Regions from separate parts of the Dehalobacter sp. TeCB1 genome, predicted to be linked through region 1. Evidence: riboswitches for the same ligand, from Rfam matches in the RefSeq annotation. Region 1 holds a riboswitch; the other holds the start of a gene.

What was found. Region 1 has a riboswitch for thiamine pyrophosphate ahead of thiD (bifunctional hydroxymethylpyrimidine kinase/phosphomethylpyrimidine kinase). Riboswitches for the same ligand answer to the same signal wherever they lie in the genome.
Region 2: linked by a shared signal. The riboswitch ahead of A7D23_RS05965 (thiamine-binding protein) and the one ahead of thiD (bifunctional hydroxymethylpyrimidine kinase/phosphomethylpyrimidine kinase) in region 1 are both predicted to bind thiamine pyrophosphate.

Annotation. Positions count from the first base shown of each region.
Region 1 is NZ_MCHF01000056.1:277,826-283,641, reverse strand. Features, by position in the region: gene thiE (thiamine phosphate synthase) at 1-660, opposite strand, end outside; gene thiM (hydroxyethylthiazole kinase) at 653-1,468, opposite strand; gene cytX (putative hydroxymethylpyrimidine transporter CytX) at 1,444-2,676, opposite strand; gene thiD (bifunctional hydroxymethylpyrimidine kinase/phosphomethylpyrimidine kinase) at 2,669-3,475, opposite strand; TPP riboswitch at 3,594-3,709, opposite strand; gene A7D23_RS13040 (putative DNA modification/repair radical SAM protein) at 3,903-5,135, shown strand; gene A7D23_RS13035 (TIGR03915 family putative DNA repair protein) at 5,215-5,816, shown strand, end outside.
Region 2 is NZ_MCHF01000020.1:78,192-84,007, reverse strand. Features, by position in the region: gene A7D23_RS05980 (ABC transporter ATP-binding protein) at 13-762, opposite strand; gene A7D23_RS05975 (ABC transporter substrate-binding protein) at 778-1,791, opposite strand; gene A7D23_RS05970 (ABC transporter permease) at 1,876-2,673, opposite strand; gene A7D23_RS05965 (thiamine-binding protein) at 2,690-2,977, opposite strand; TPP riboswitch at 3,093-3,199, opposite strand; gene A7D23_RS05960 (demethylmenaquinone methyltransferase) at 3,386-4,105, shown strand; gene A7D23_RS05955 (CBS domain-containing protein) at 4,346-4,768, shown strand; gene A7D23_RS05950 (cobalamin-dependent protein) at 5,164-5,802, shown strand.

The DNA.
Region 1 (5,816 bases):
TTTCAGCACAGCCCCTTTCGTATAATTAGTCTGTTTTTGATATGATTTTTTTAATTCCCGTGCTGCCTGTTCAATGTCTTGCGCCGCTAGGATAGCAGAAACTACGGATATTCCGTCAATCCCGGTTTCCATCGTACGCACAGCATTTTCCTTCTTAATCCCGCCAATCGCTACGACAGGGATTGAGACGGCTTTTTTTATCTTCTCCAGCACTGCCAGCGAAACAAGTTTGGCATCGATCTTCGTTCCTGTTGCATACATTGCCCCTACTCCAAGATAGTCCGCTCCCTCTTTTTCCGCTTGAATGGCTTCTGCAACATTACTGACTGATATCCCAATGATTTTATCTTGTCCAATGTGTTTTCTGGCTACCGCAATCGGCAGATCTTCCTGTCCCAGATGCAGACCATCAGCATCGATGGCTAAGGCAATATCCAGACGATCGTTAATAATCAACGGAACATTGTAACGGGAAGTCAGGCTTTTCAATTTCTCGGCCATTTCATAAAATTCCCGGGACGGGGCGATTTTCTCCCGAAGCTGAACAAGAGAGACACCACCTTCAATTGCTTCCCGAACACAAACGATCAAATCCCGAACTCCGATATAGCTTCTATCAGTAACAAGATAAAGAGAGTAGTCCCATTTTAAGCTAGGCAAGCAATTTTATCCTCCCTTCTTTCCTTATCGTATCTTCACCCAGATTATAGACACTATCGAAAAGTCTCACCCTAAAAGTGCCTATTCCTTCCTTATCTTGCAATGTTCTTTGGGCTAGCTCTCCGGCAAGCCCCATCGTCATTACTCCCGCTGCGGCCGCTATAAAGGAATCTGCAACCACGCCGCAGTAGGTTCCGACCAGCGCTGTCGCCATACAGCCGGTACCTGTAACATGCGCCAGGATCGGATGACCATTTGCGATACTGCATACTGCTTTTCCATTTGTAATAATATCCGTTTTACCGGTAACAGCTGCTACACAGTTCATTCTAGCCGCTAAGTCTTTGGCAACTTCTACCCCGCCCGTTTCGTCCGTTACGGAATCGACTCCCTTGGTTTGAACGTTCAAGCCGTTTAAACACTTGATTTCGGACATATTTCCTCTGATTACGGCAAAATGAATTTCATTTAGCAGTGTTTGGGCAACCTTATTGCGATAGGGCGTAGCGCCTACACCTACAGGATCAAAAATAACAGGTATGTGTAATTGGTTGGCTCTCTTTCCTGCCTTGATCATGGAACCAACCGTTCTTTCACTCAAAGTGCCCATATTAATCACAAGGCTTGAAGCGATCGCCACCATATCTTCAACTTCACTGATATCGTCAGCCATCACCGGTGAGCCCCCGAGCGCGAGAATGATATTCGCGCAATCATTGACCGTAACATAATTGGTGATGTTGTGAACCAGCGGTCTTCGCTCTTTTAATTCTTTCAGAGCTTCTACACATTCTTTGATGATATCCATTTTCCGACAACCCCTTTACCTAAAATACAAAATATTGCTGTTATCACCATTACAGGCAGGGTACTTCCTAAGAAAAAACCGCTCGCCGCAAACTGCTGATAAAGTACAACGCCTATAACCCAGATCAGCATGTTTAGCCAATTGATAGCCTGATCTTCCTTGATCTCCTTTTTTCTGAAGATATAATACTCCGTTAAAAGAATTGCGAAAAGCGGAGCAAAAACGGAACCTATGGCATAAAGAAAGTTCTCATACTGTTCCATGGGCACAATGACGGCAAGTACAGTTCCGATAAATGTCATGACCAGACCAGCTATTTTATCATTTGCTTTCGGCCAGATATTCAGATAACTGACTCCCGCTGAATAAGCATCAAGAAAGGTCGTCGTCACCGTAGATAAAACCACAATTCCCATTGCTGCAATTCCAAGATTGGCAGATAGGAGAATTGCCGAAATATCAGAATTCCCGGCAACAATAGCCGCTCCCAGTCCGATGACATACATCCAGCTGCTCCCGACAAAATAGCCGCCGGCACTCCCCCAAAAAGCTCCCTTGCGGCTCTTTGAATAACGGGTATAATCTGAAATCAGTGGTAACCAGGATAGCGGCATAATTACGCTAAGTTCTACTGCTGCACCAAAGGAAAGCTCTCCATCTGGAATCTGGACAGCTAAACCAGGATTTTTGAAGACAATCGTGCTTAAGACAATTGTCAGAATGAATAGCAGTCCTACGGCCAGAGCATTCACTTTGTTAAGCTTTTTTATCCCGACCCCAATCCAGAGACAAATTAGTAAACCGATAAAAATGCTCCATAATAGCTGGTTATTAAAGCCCCAGAGAATCTTGCTGATTTCATTGACTGAACGAGCGCCCACAATAATCATCACAGCCGTCCAGCCAAGAAGCTGCAAAATATTTAGAACTGAAAAACCATAAGACCCGTATTTTCCAAAAGAAATTCGGGTAGATTCTATGGCCGAAATTCTTTTTTCTGCACCGATTATTCCGGTGAGACCTAGAATAACAACGCCAAGCAAATGCCCCAGCAGAATAGCCTGAACACCTTTGCTGAAACCAAGGGGAGCAATTAATGCCCCGGTATAGATTTCAGCAATAGAAACTGCTGCCCCAAACCAGAGGATAAAATGGCTGAAAGAAGGAACCCCTTGTGTTTTATTATCAGGTATTTTAGAATCACTCATCCATCATTCCCGCTTTCTTATAAATTTCGTAAAAATGGTGCGTTGGGCCTACCCCTTTACCTATTTCCAACGAATGCTCTATCGCCATCGTAATATATTTTTTACTTGCTTCTACGGCCCTGGTCATTTCCATGTCCTTGGCCAGGTTTGCAGCAATAGAAGCCGAAAGGGTACAACCGGTGCCATGGGTATTTTTCGTATTCAGCCTTGGCGCTTTAAATTCAGAAAATACTTTTCCATCAAACAGAATATCCGTCGCCGTTCCCTCCAAGTGTCCACCTTTTAGCAAGACACAGGCGGGTCCCAAGGATAAAATTATTTTTGCTGCTTCCTTCACATCCCGAAGATTTAGGATCGGCCTTCCTGTAATTGTCTCAGCCTCAGGAATATTCGGAGTAACGATGGTCGCAAGCGGCAGTAGGTTTGTAATCAAAGCCTTTCTGGCATCTTCCTTCAGTAAAGGATATCCGCTTTTCGAAATCATCACCGGATCAAGTACAATCCTTTTGACGTTATGCTCAATTAATCTATCCCGAATCGTTTCTATAGTCTCGCTTACCGATACCATCCCGATTTTCAATGCATCTACTTCAATGTCTTCAAAAATTGCATCGATTTGTTTCCCGATAATCTCCGGCTTAATATCCTGCACAGCAATAACCCCTTGGGTATTCTGTGCTGTCACAGCAGTTATCACACTCATTCCATAAACCCCATGTGCAGCAAAAGTCTTCAAATCAGCCTGAATTCCTGCTCCACCACAAGTGTCACTGCCTGCAATTGTTAATACTTTTTTCATAGGATACCTTCTTTCTCGATTTCTGAGCAGAAAAACGAAAAACACAAATCGGAAAAAGATTTGTGTTTTGTCTGCTTAAAAACATTGCAGTACGTACTATACGTACGTCTAACATCTCATGTATTCCAAAACTTCTTCCCTCCGCCAGCATTACCTGGATCAGGTTATAGGAGTCAAAGACATCATTGGGTCTTTATCTCAGCCGGCCTCGATCCGGCACCCCTGAAATTAAGTTATTTAATTTTGAGCTGGTAAGATTAGAATAATTGAACCTAGTATAGTATTTTCTGAAATAGATTTCAAGTCGATCTTTTTTTTTATTTTTTGTTCTTATTTTTGTCTTATCTATCTCCGAACCCGTATTATGCAGAATTATCGAACATATGTTTGCATTTCTGTTCTGTTTCTGCTAAAATTTATTGGGGTGATGAGCATGAGTACCCTGGAAAGACTTGCAGTCCTCGCCGATGGAGCCAAGTATGATGTTTCCTGTGCTTCAAGCGGGGTAAATAAACAAAATAAAGGCGGTATCGGCAATTCCAAATCATTTGGCATCTGCCATACCTGGTCTGCCGACGGCCGCTGTGTTTCACTCTTAAAACTTCTTCTGACCAACTACTGTATTTATAACTGTCATTATTGCATTAACCGTAATCAAAATGATATCCCGCGAGCCAGTTTCACGCCAAGGGAAGTTGCCGACCTGACGATTCAATTCTACAGGCGAAATTATATTGAAGGTCTTTTTTTGAGCTCGGGGATTGAGCGCAGTCCAAATCATACCATGGAAAGGATTTATCAGGTTCTTGACATTCTGAGGCATGAATATCACTTTTACGGATATATACACGTCAAAGTGATTCCCGGCGCCGATCCGGCGCTGGTCAACAAGACCGGATTACTCGCCGACAGGATGAGCATTAATATTGAACAGCCTACAGAGCAGAGCCTCAAACTCCTGGCGCCGCAAAAGACACTGCCCGTCCTATTTGCGCCGATGAATCAAATTAATAATCAAATGACGCAAAACGCTTCCGAAAGAAAGATCTTCCGACACGTCCAAAAATTTGTTCCGGCAGGACAGTCGACCCAGATGATTGTCGGGGCAAGCAAAGACAGTGACCTTTCCATTATTAAAGCCACAGAAACCCTTTACAACCGTTTTCAGTTGAAAAGAGTCTATTACTCGGCCTATGTTCCCGTTAATGAGGGCCCAAATCTTCCTGCTCTTTCCACTTCTCCGCCTTTGCTTAGAGAACACCGGCTCTATCAGGCGGACTGGCTGCTGAGATTTTACAGCTTTAAAGCGGATGAAATCGTCAATGAACAAAGTCCGTTTTTGGATACCGATTTTGATCCCAAAATTTCCTGGGCGCTTCGAAACATGCAGTTATTTCCTCTAGAAATCAACCAAGCCTCTTATGAAGAGCTGCTTCGAATTCCTGGCGTAGGCGTGACTTCCGCCCAGAGAATCATCCTGCAGCGCAGGCTGGGTAATATTTCTTATAATCATCTTAAAAAAATGGGTGTGGTTCTTAAGCGCGCTAAATATTTTATTACGTGTCAGGGCTGTTATTACGGAGGCATCCCTGCAGAAAGTGCCTTGGTGCGCCAGGCCCTGGCACCTGTAGCCAAACCCGTTCAGCTATGTTTGTTCTGATTTATCCTGTAAACATAGATGATCATTTTAGGGTTGACAAGGTTCTAGGAATCTTCCGAAGAATGAGGGACTGTTGAAAATGGATTATTTATATGACGGAAGCTTTGACGGTCTGCTGACTTCAATATATTACAGCTATTATGAACAAAGAGCCCAGGGAATCTATCCTGAGGCTTCGTATCAGTTCAATATGTTCACGCCATCTACCGTTATCCAAAGTGATCCTGTGCTTGCTGCCAGGGTTTATGATGCGATAGACAGAAAAATTTCTGTCTACTCCTTAATGCAGATCTATTATGTATACCTCTCGAACAATACCGCTAAAGAAAACCTTATCTTAAAATACCTTCAGCTGGGCTTTCAGTTAGGTCCGAAAATTGACAGCATTCATTCTCATCCCGAGGTATTGCCGATCCGGCAAACAGCCAAGAAAGTATCTTTTGAAGCAGAGCGCTTTTTGGGGCTACTTCGCTTTACGGATACCCGCAGTTATCTTTATTCGGCCCTGGAGCCGGATCATAATATATTAATTCTTCTGGCCGACCATTTTGCCGACAGGCTAGCAGGCGAACGTTTCATTATTCATGACAAAAAAAGAAGCCTTGCGATCATCTGCAATAAAAAAGACTGGTACCTTTCCGATTTTTCCGAGGAAGCAGCCATTCCTGATTCAGAGACAGA
Region 2 (5,816 bases), on a different contig from region 1:
GTTCTTTGGATATCAAGTTCCCAGCAAGTGAAACAGTTTTGTCTTCAAAGGCAATATCCCGGAAGAAAAAATCAGTTCCGGATCACGCGGCCGGGGAAACGGAACGTCGATGATCTCGACAACTTCTGCCGGGTATTTGCTGAGTACAAAAATTTTATCCGACAGCAGAATTGCTTCTTCAATATCATGGGTAATAAAGAGCACGGTATGCTTCGTTTCAATCCAGATTGACAGCAGCCAAAGCTGCATTTCTCTGCGGGTCAGGGCATCAAGCGCCCCGAAAGGCTCATCCAAAAGCAGCGTGGGCTGTCCGAATAGGATGGTTCGGAGCAGGGCGCCACGCTGTTTCATGCCGCCGGAAAGCTGATGAGGATAGTAATCGGCAAAATCGAGCAGCCCGAAATGTTCCAGACCCTTGATGGCCTCGACTGAAGAGATTTTTTTATCCTGGCGTCTGAGATCGCAGCCCAGCGTTACATTTTCCCGAAGAGTCCGCCACGGAAGAAGCAGGTCTTTTTGAAACATGTAGCCGACATGTCCTGGCATTCCGGTGATTTCTTGGTCATCGAGAAGGATTTGCCCCTGGTCGGGCTTTTCAATACCGGCGATAAGATTGCACAGCGTACTCTTGCCGGAACCGGAAGGCCCGATCAGGGAGACGAAAGAACCGCTCTCGATGGTCAGATTCAAATCCCGGAAAATCTCCATGGATTGACCGTTTTCGATATAGGTTTTCGAAAGGTTTTTTAAGGCAAGTGTCAAGGCGTCTGACCTCCGTTATCTGGTCGGAAGAAAATCATTGGTAAAAGCTTTGGATGAATCCATCATTTTGGTGACGAGCTTATTGTCATAGAGCCACTTGCTGTAGTTTTCCCAGACAGTTGCTTTCTGGACACCCCATTGTTTCGCATCGGCTTTGTACTGCGGGCTCAGCCAGGCCTGACTGCGTTTGATCATTTCCGGATCGGATTCAGGAGCGTATTTGATCAAGATTTCAGCTGATTCTTCCGGATTCCCAATTGCATATTCGTAGCCGGCACCGATTGCCTGCATCATTTTGCGGACAGTATCGGGGTTACTCTGAATCATTTCCTCGTTCGAGACAATGACCGGTGTGTAATAATCGAGGGCAGGGTCGATATCTTTCAGCCAGATCATATTAAGTTCCTGTCCTCTGATTTCAGCCTGGATACCTGTCCAACCATAGAAAATCCAGGTCAGATCAATATTGCTATTCAAAGAGGCCAACTGATCGGTTTCCCCGATATTGACCATGTTGATTTTGCTGAAGTCGGCATTTTCTTTTTGCATCAGCGCTGTAAGGATCGCGGTTTCCGAAGGCAACCCCCAGCCGCCGTATGTTTTTCCTTCAAAATCCTTGGCTGTCAGGATATTCTTGCTTCTCAGCGAGACAAAACCAGAGGTGTTGTGTTGAATGATAGTTGCCAGAGAGACAAGTGGCAAGTCACTGAGGCGGGCAGATGTAACCTGTTCCTGTGCACTGATACCAAAATCTACCTTTCCGGTTGCAACAAGCTGCTCGAGTGTTCCTTGGCTCGATGGGTTGACAATGTTGACTTCGAGTCCCTGGTCTTTGAAATAGCCTTTATCCTGAGCAACAAATAGCCCGGTATGATTCGTATTCGGTGTCCAGTCCAGCATAAGCGTTAGTTTAACCGGCTGGTTATTCTGGACGGAGTTCTGTTCAGCCTGTTTGCTGCAACCCGAAAGAGTCACAGTGAGAATCAGAAGGAGCACAATAAACGTAACCAATATCTTTTTCGTTTTCATTTCTATACCTCACTTGTATTTTTTGGGGGGCGAAGGAACGTATCTTTTCTCCTTGTTTACGGGGACGAAAGATACGTCCCTGGGTCAGCTTGTCCGTCTGTATCGGGAATACCAGGGAAGCAGTAGCCTGGTCAGAATAATAATGATTGCATAATAAAAGAAGCTGAGAGCAGTGATTGCAATGATTGCTGCAAATACTCTGTCGGTAAGGAAATTATTCGAAGAACGCAGCAGATAGACACCGAGCCCTTGGCTTGCTCCAAGCCATTCACTGATGACAGCCGTCATGACACTGTAGGCAGCAGCAATTTTCAAGCCTGAAAACAGTGCCGGCATAGCGTGAGGCCAACGGATTAGGGAGAATACCTGCCATTTGGATGCGCCCATGCTTTGCAGCAGATGCAGAAGATCTAAATCGCTTAATTCAAGGCCTTCAAGCAAACTGATCGCGATCGGAAAAAAACAGACCAGAACGACAATCAAGATTTTAGGCAGTACCCCATACCCCAGCCAGAGCAACAGCAGCGGTGCGACCGCTATCAAGGGGATCGTCTGGGAAATGATCAGAAATGGGTAAAACACCCGCCGAGACAGCGGAAACAGCGTCATTAGTGTGCTGACCGTCATGCCCAGAGCAACAGCGAGCCCTAAGCCCAACGTCGTCTCAATGATCGTTGCTTTGGTATGGCCCCAGATCACGTCCTTCGTATTCCAGAGAGCTTTCCCGATCTGAGAAGGAGAGGGAAGAAGCCAGCGGGGGATGCTGAAGTAATTTACCGTAAGCTGCCAGACTGCCAGCAGCACAACCAAAAAGAAAAGGGCAGGGGCATACCTCAGCAGTACAGCCGGTGGTCGGAATCTCCGGCTATTGTTTTTCAGCAATGGGAATCCCTTCTTTTCAGCGGTACTTGGCAATTTTCTCATTGATCGTGGAACCCTGGGGTACATAGTCAATTTTTACATTGGTCATTACCCTGGAAGCCCCGGCTTTGATACAAGCCTCCATAGCATCTTTGATGACCTGCCAGATTTCATCAGGCTCTCCTTCAAGTGCTGTTTCCATCGGACCGACTTCGTAGGGAAGGCCGCTTTGGGCGACAACTTTGATTGCTTCATCAACAACCGGATAGATTCTGGATTCCTCAACTTTTGGAATGACCTGAAAGGCCATTGTTATCTTCGCCAAAATACATTTCTCCTTCACGTATTTTATAGATTACTGTCCGTGACTTTGTAAATAATAAGACACTGCTTATCAACCATGACCGACAAACAAAAAACGCTGCAAAGGCAGCGCAGTTATTAAAGTTTTTTATTATTACTACGCTGGCATTACCCAGATCAGTTTTAAGGGTCGGATACGTGATATCCCTCTCAGCCAGCATCCCCAGCTCCCCATACTATTAAATTAGTTTTATCCTACCATAGTTGAAAATCATTAGCAATAGTGTTTTAGATTACTGTTTGCTTTTCATCAGATCATTTGCTTCTCAGGTGAGATATTCTAGATAGTTCTTAAATTGGACAATTTGGGCTAATTATCATATGATAGTACTGACCATATACTGGGCAAGATGGTACAAGGAGAGAGAAAATGGATTTTGCAGGCAAAGATAAATCAGAATACGTCAAGGAAACGTTTAACGCGATTGCCGGGAAATATGATCTAATGAATTCCCTGATGAGTATGGGGATGGATAACGCCTGGCGGGCCAAAGCAGTCAGGATTGTCGAGGCTAAACCCGGAATGAAGATGATTGACCTGTGCTGCGGAACCGGCAAGCTTACCAGAGAAATTGCCGTCGCCGTCGGGGATTCCGGCAGAGTCACCGGAGTCGATTTTTCAGAGGAAATGCTGGTTGTGGGCCGGAAAAATATTGAAAATGACCGTTACAAAGCGAGTATTGAGCTTTTGCAGGGCAATGCGATGAGCTTGCCTTTTACCGACAACAGTTTTGACGGAGCGACCGTTGGCTGGGGGCTCAGGAATCTTCCTGATCTGCGCCGCGGAATCCGGGAAATGATCCGTGTTGTCAAACCTGGTTCGATGGTTGTATCTCTGGATATGGGAAAACCGACTATACCGGTTTTCAAACAGTTTTACTGGCTGTATTTTGAGAAGATCGTCCCGTGGCTGGGAAAAATCCACGGCGGAAAACAAAAAGAATACACGTATCTTTATGATTCAGCCTGTGAGTTTGAATCTCAGCGTCAGCTCACCCTGATCTTTGCTGAATGCGGACTTCAGGATACGGGATATAAAAATCTTGTCGGCGGTGTTGTGGCGATCGTGTATGGCCGAAAACCAAAATGAATCAAACAAATAGAATAAAAATAAGGAATTCAATTATAAACAACAATAATAGCAGTAAATAACGTAATAAAATTATCCCCGGGTCAACCGAGGATAATTTTATTTTTACAGCAAAAGATAGTATAGATAATCATTTTTCTTTAATTAAAATCAACGTTTTACAAAGGGATTATTTACTGACATAATTCATTGGTTTCAGTGAAAAACTAGTGGAAATATTAAAACGGAGGTGTTTTTTATATGCGGGTCATGGATATTATGTCAACAGATGTAAGCTGGGTGGACCCAGCAGCCAAAGTTACGGATATCGCTAAAATTATGAGAGATAAAGATATTGGTGCTGTTCCGGTCGTTCAGGCCGGCAAAGTATTGGGAATTATTACAGACCGGGATATTGTTCTGAGGGTCATCGCTTCGAACAAGGATGTCAACCAGATGACGGCCGAGCAGTGCATGACGGTAGATCCAATCTGTATCGATGGCACGCAGGATATCGATACTGTTGCTGAAACCATGGCTGAATACCAGGTAAAACGTCTTCCTGTGCTGAACAAGGGGCAAATTATTGGGGTCATTGCGTTAGGTGACCTCGCGATTGAAAATATTCATATCAATGAGGCTGGAGAGGCTTTAAACGGGATATCGCGAGGCATCAGCCATTAATGCCAGATAGGAAAGATACTTCAATCATAAATGGGATATGCTTTACAATGGCATATCCCATTACATATTTTATGGAGGTTTTATGAGTGAAAACAAAATATCATTTTTAAGCGGCTCTTTTTTATGGTTTGGTGCTGCAATTTTCTCAGGCAGTTACGATGTGGTGGAAATTCAATAAATAGATACTGTCAGACAAAATCCAAAAGTATGAATTGAGATACATGTACCATAAAAGATTGTGTAATGTTACAGCTAAAGCAGTTCTAAAGATGCAATCAATGATCCGGATATATTTGAACATAAAATTTCTAAAAATCATTTCATACTAAATTTAAAAAAATGTATATTTGGTATAGTTGCTTGTATACACAAATTTTTATGGAGGATGATCTGAAGTGGTGGATTTGAAAGTCCTGACTCAAGCGATGTCCGATTTGGACGAAGACGTGCTAAACAAGGCCATTGATGAAGTACTAAGTAAAGACGACAATGCCGCAGAAGCTCAAGAAGTTGTTAAAGCTTGTCAGCAAGGTATGACACTCGTAGGTGAACGCTATGATTCGGGCGAGTACTTTATTGGAGATTTGGTCTTCGCCGGGGAAGTGTTGCAAAGTGTAATGGACAAGCTCAAACCGGCTTTAAGTGCAGGTTCCTCAGCAAAAGGCGGAAAGATTGTTTTAGCTACAGTCTTTGGAGATATTCATGACATAGGCAAAAATATTTTCAGATCCGTGGCTGAAGCCGCGAGTTTTGAGGTGATCGACCTGGGGATCAATGTTCCGGTTAACCAGATCGTGGACAAGGTAAAAGAGGTTAACCCTGATATTATAGGATTAAGCGGCGTACTGACTTTGGCGCTGGATAGTAAGAAAGAAACAGTTAATGCGCTTAATGAAGCAGGCCTTAGAAATTCAGTTAAGGTGATTATCGGCGGAGTACCCGTTAATGAGAATGTATGTAAAAGTATAGGTGCCGATGCCTTTTCGACAAACGCAGCTGAAGGTGTAAAAATATGCCAGAGATGGGTGGGTTGATCAATAAGTGAAGC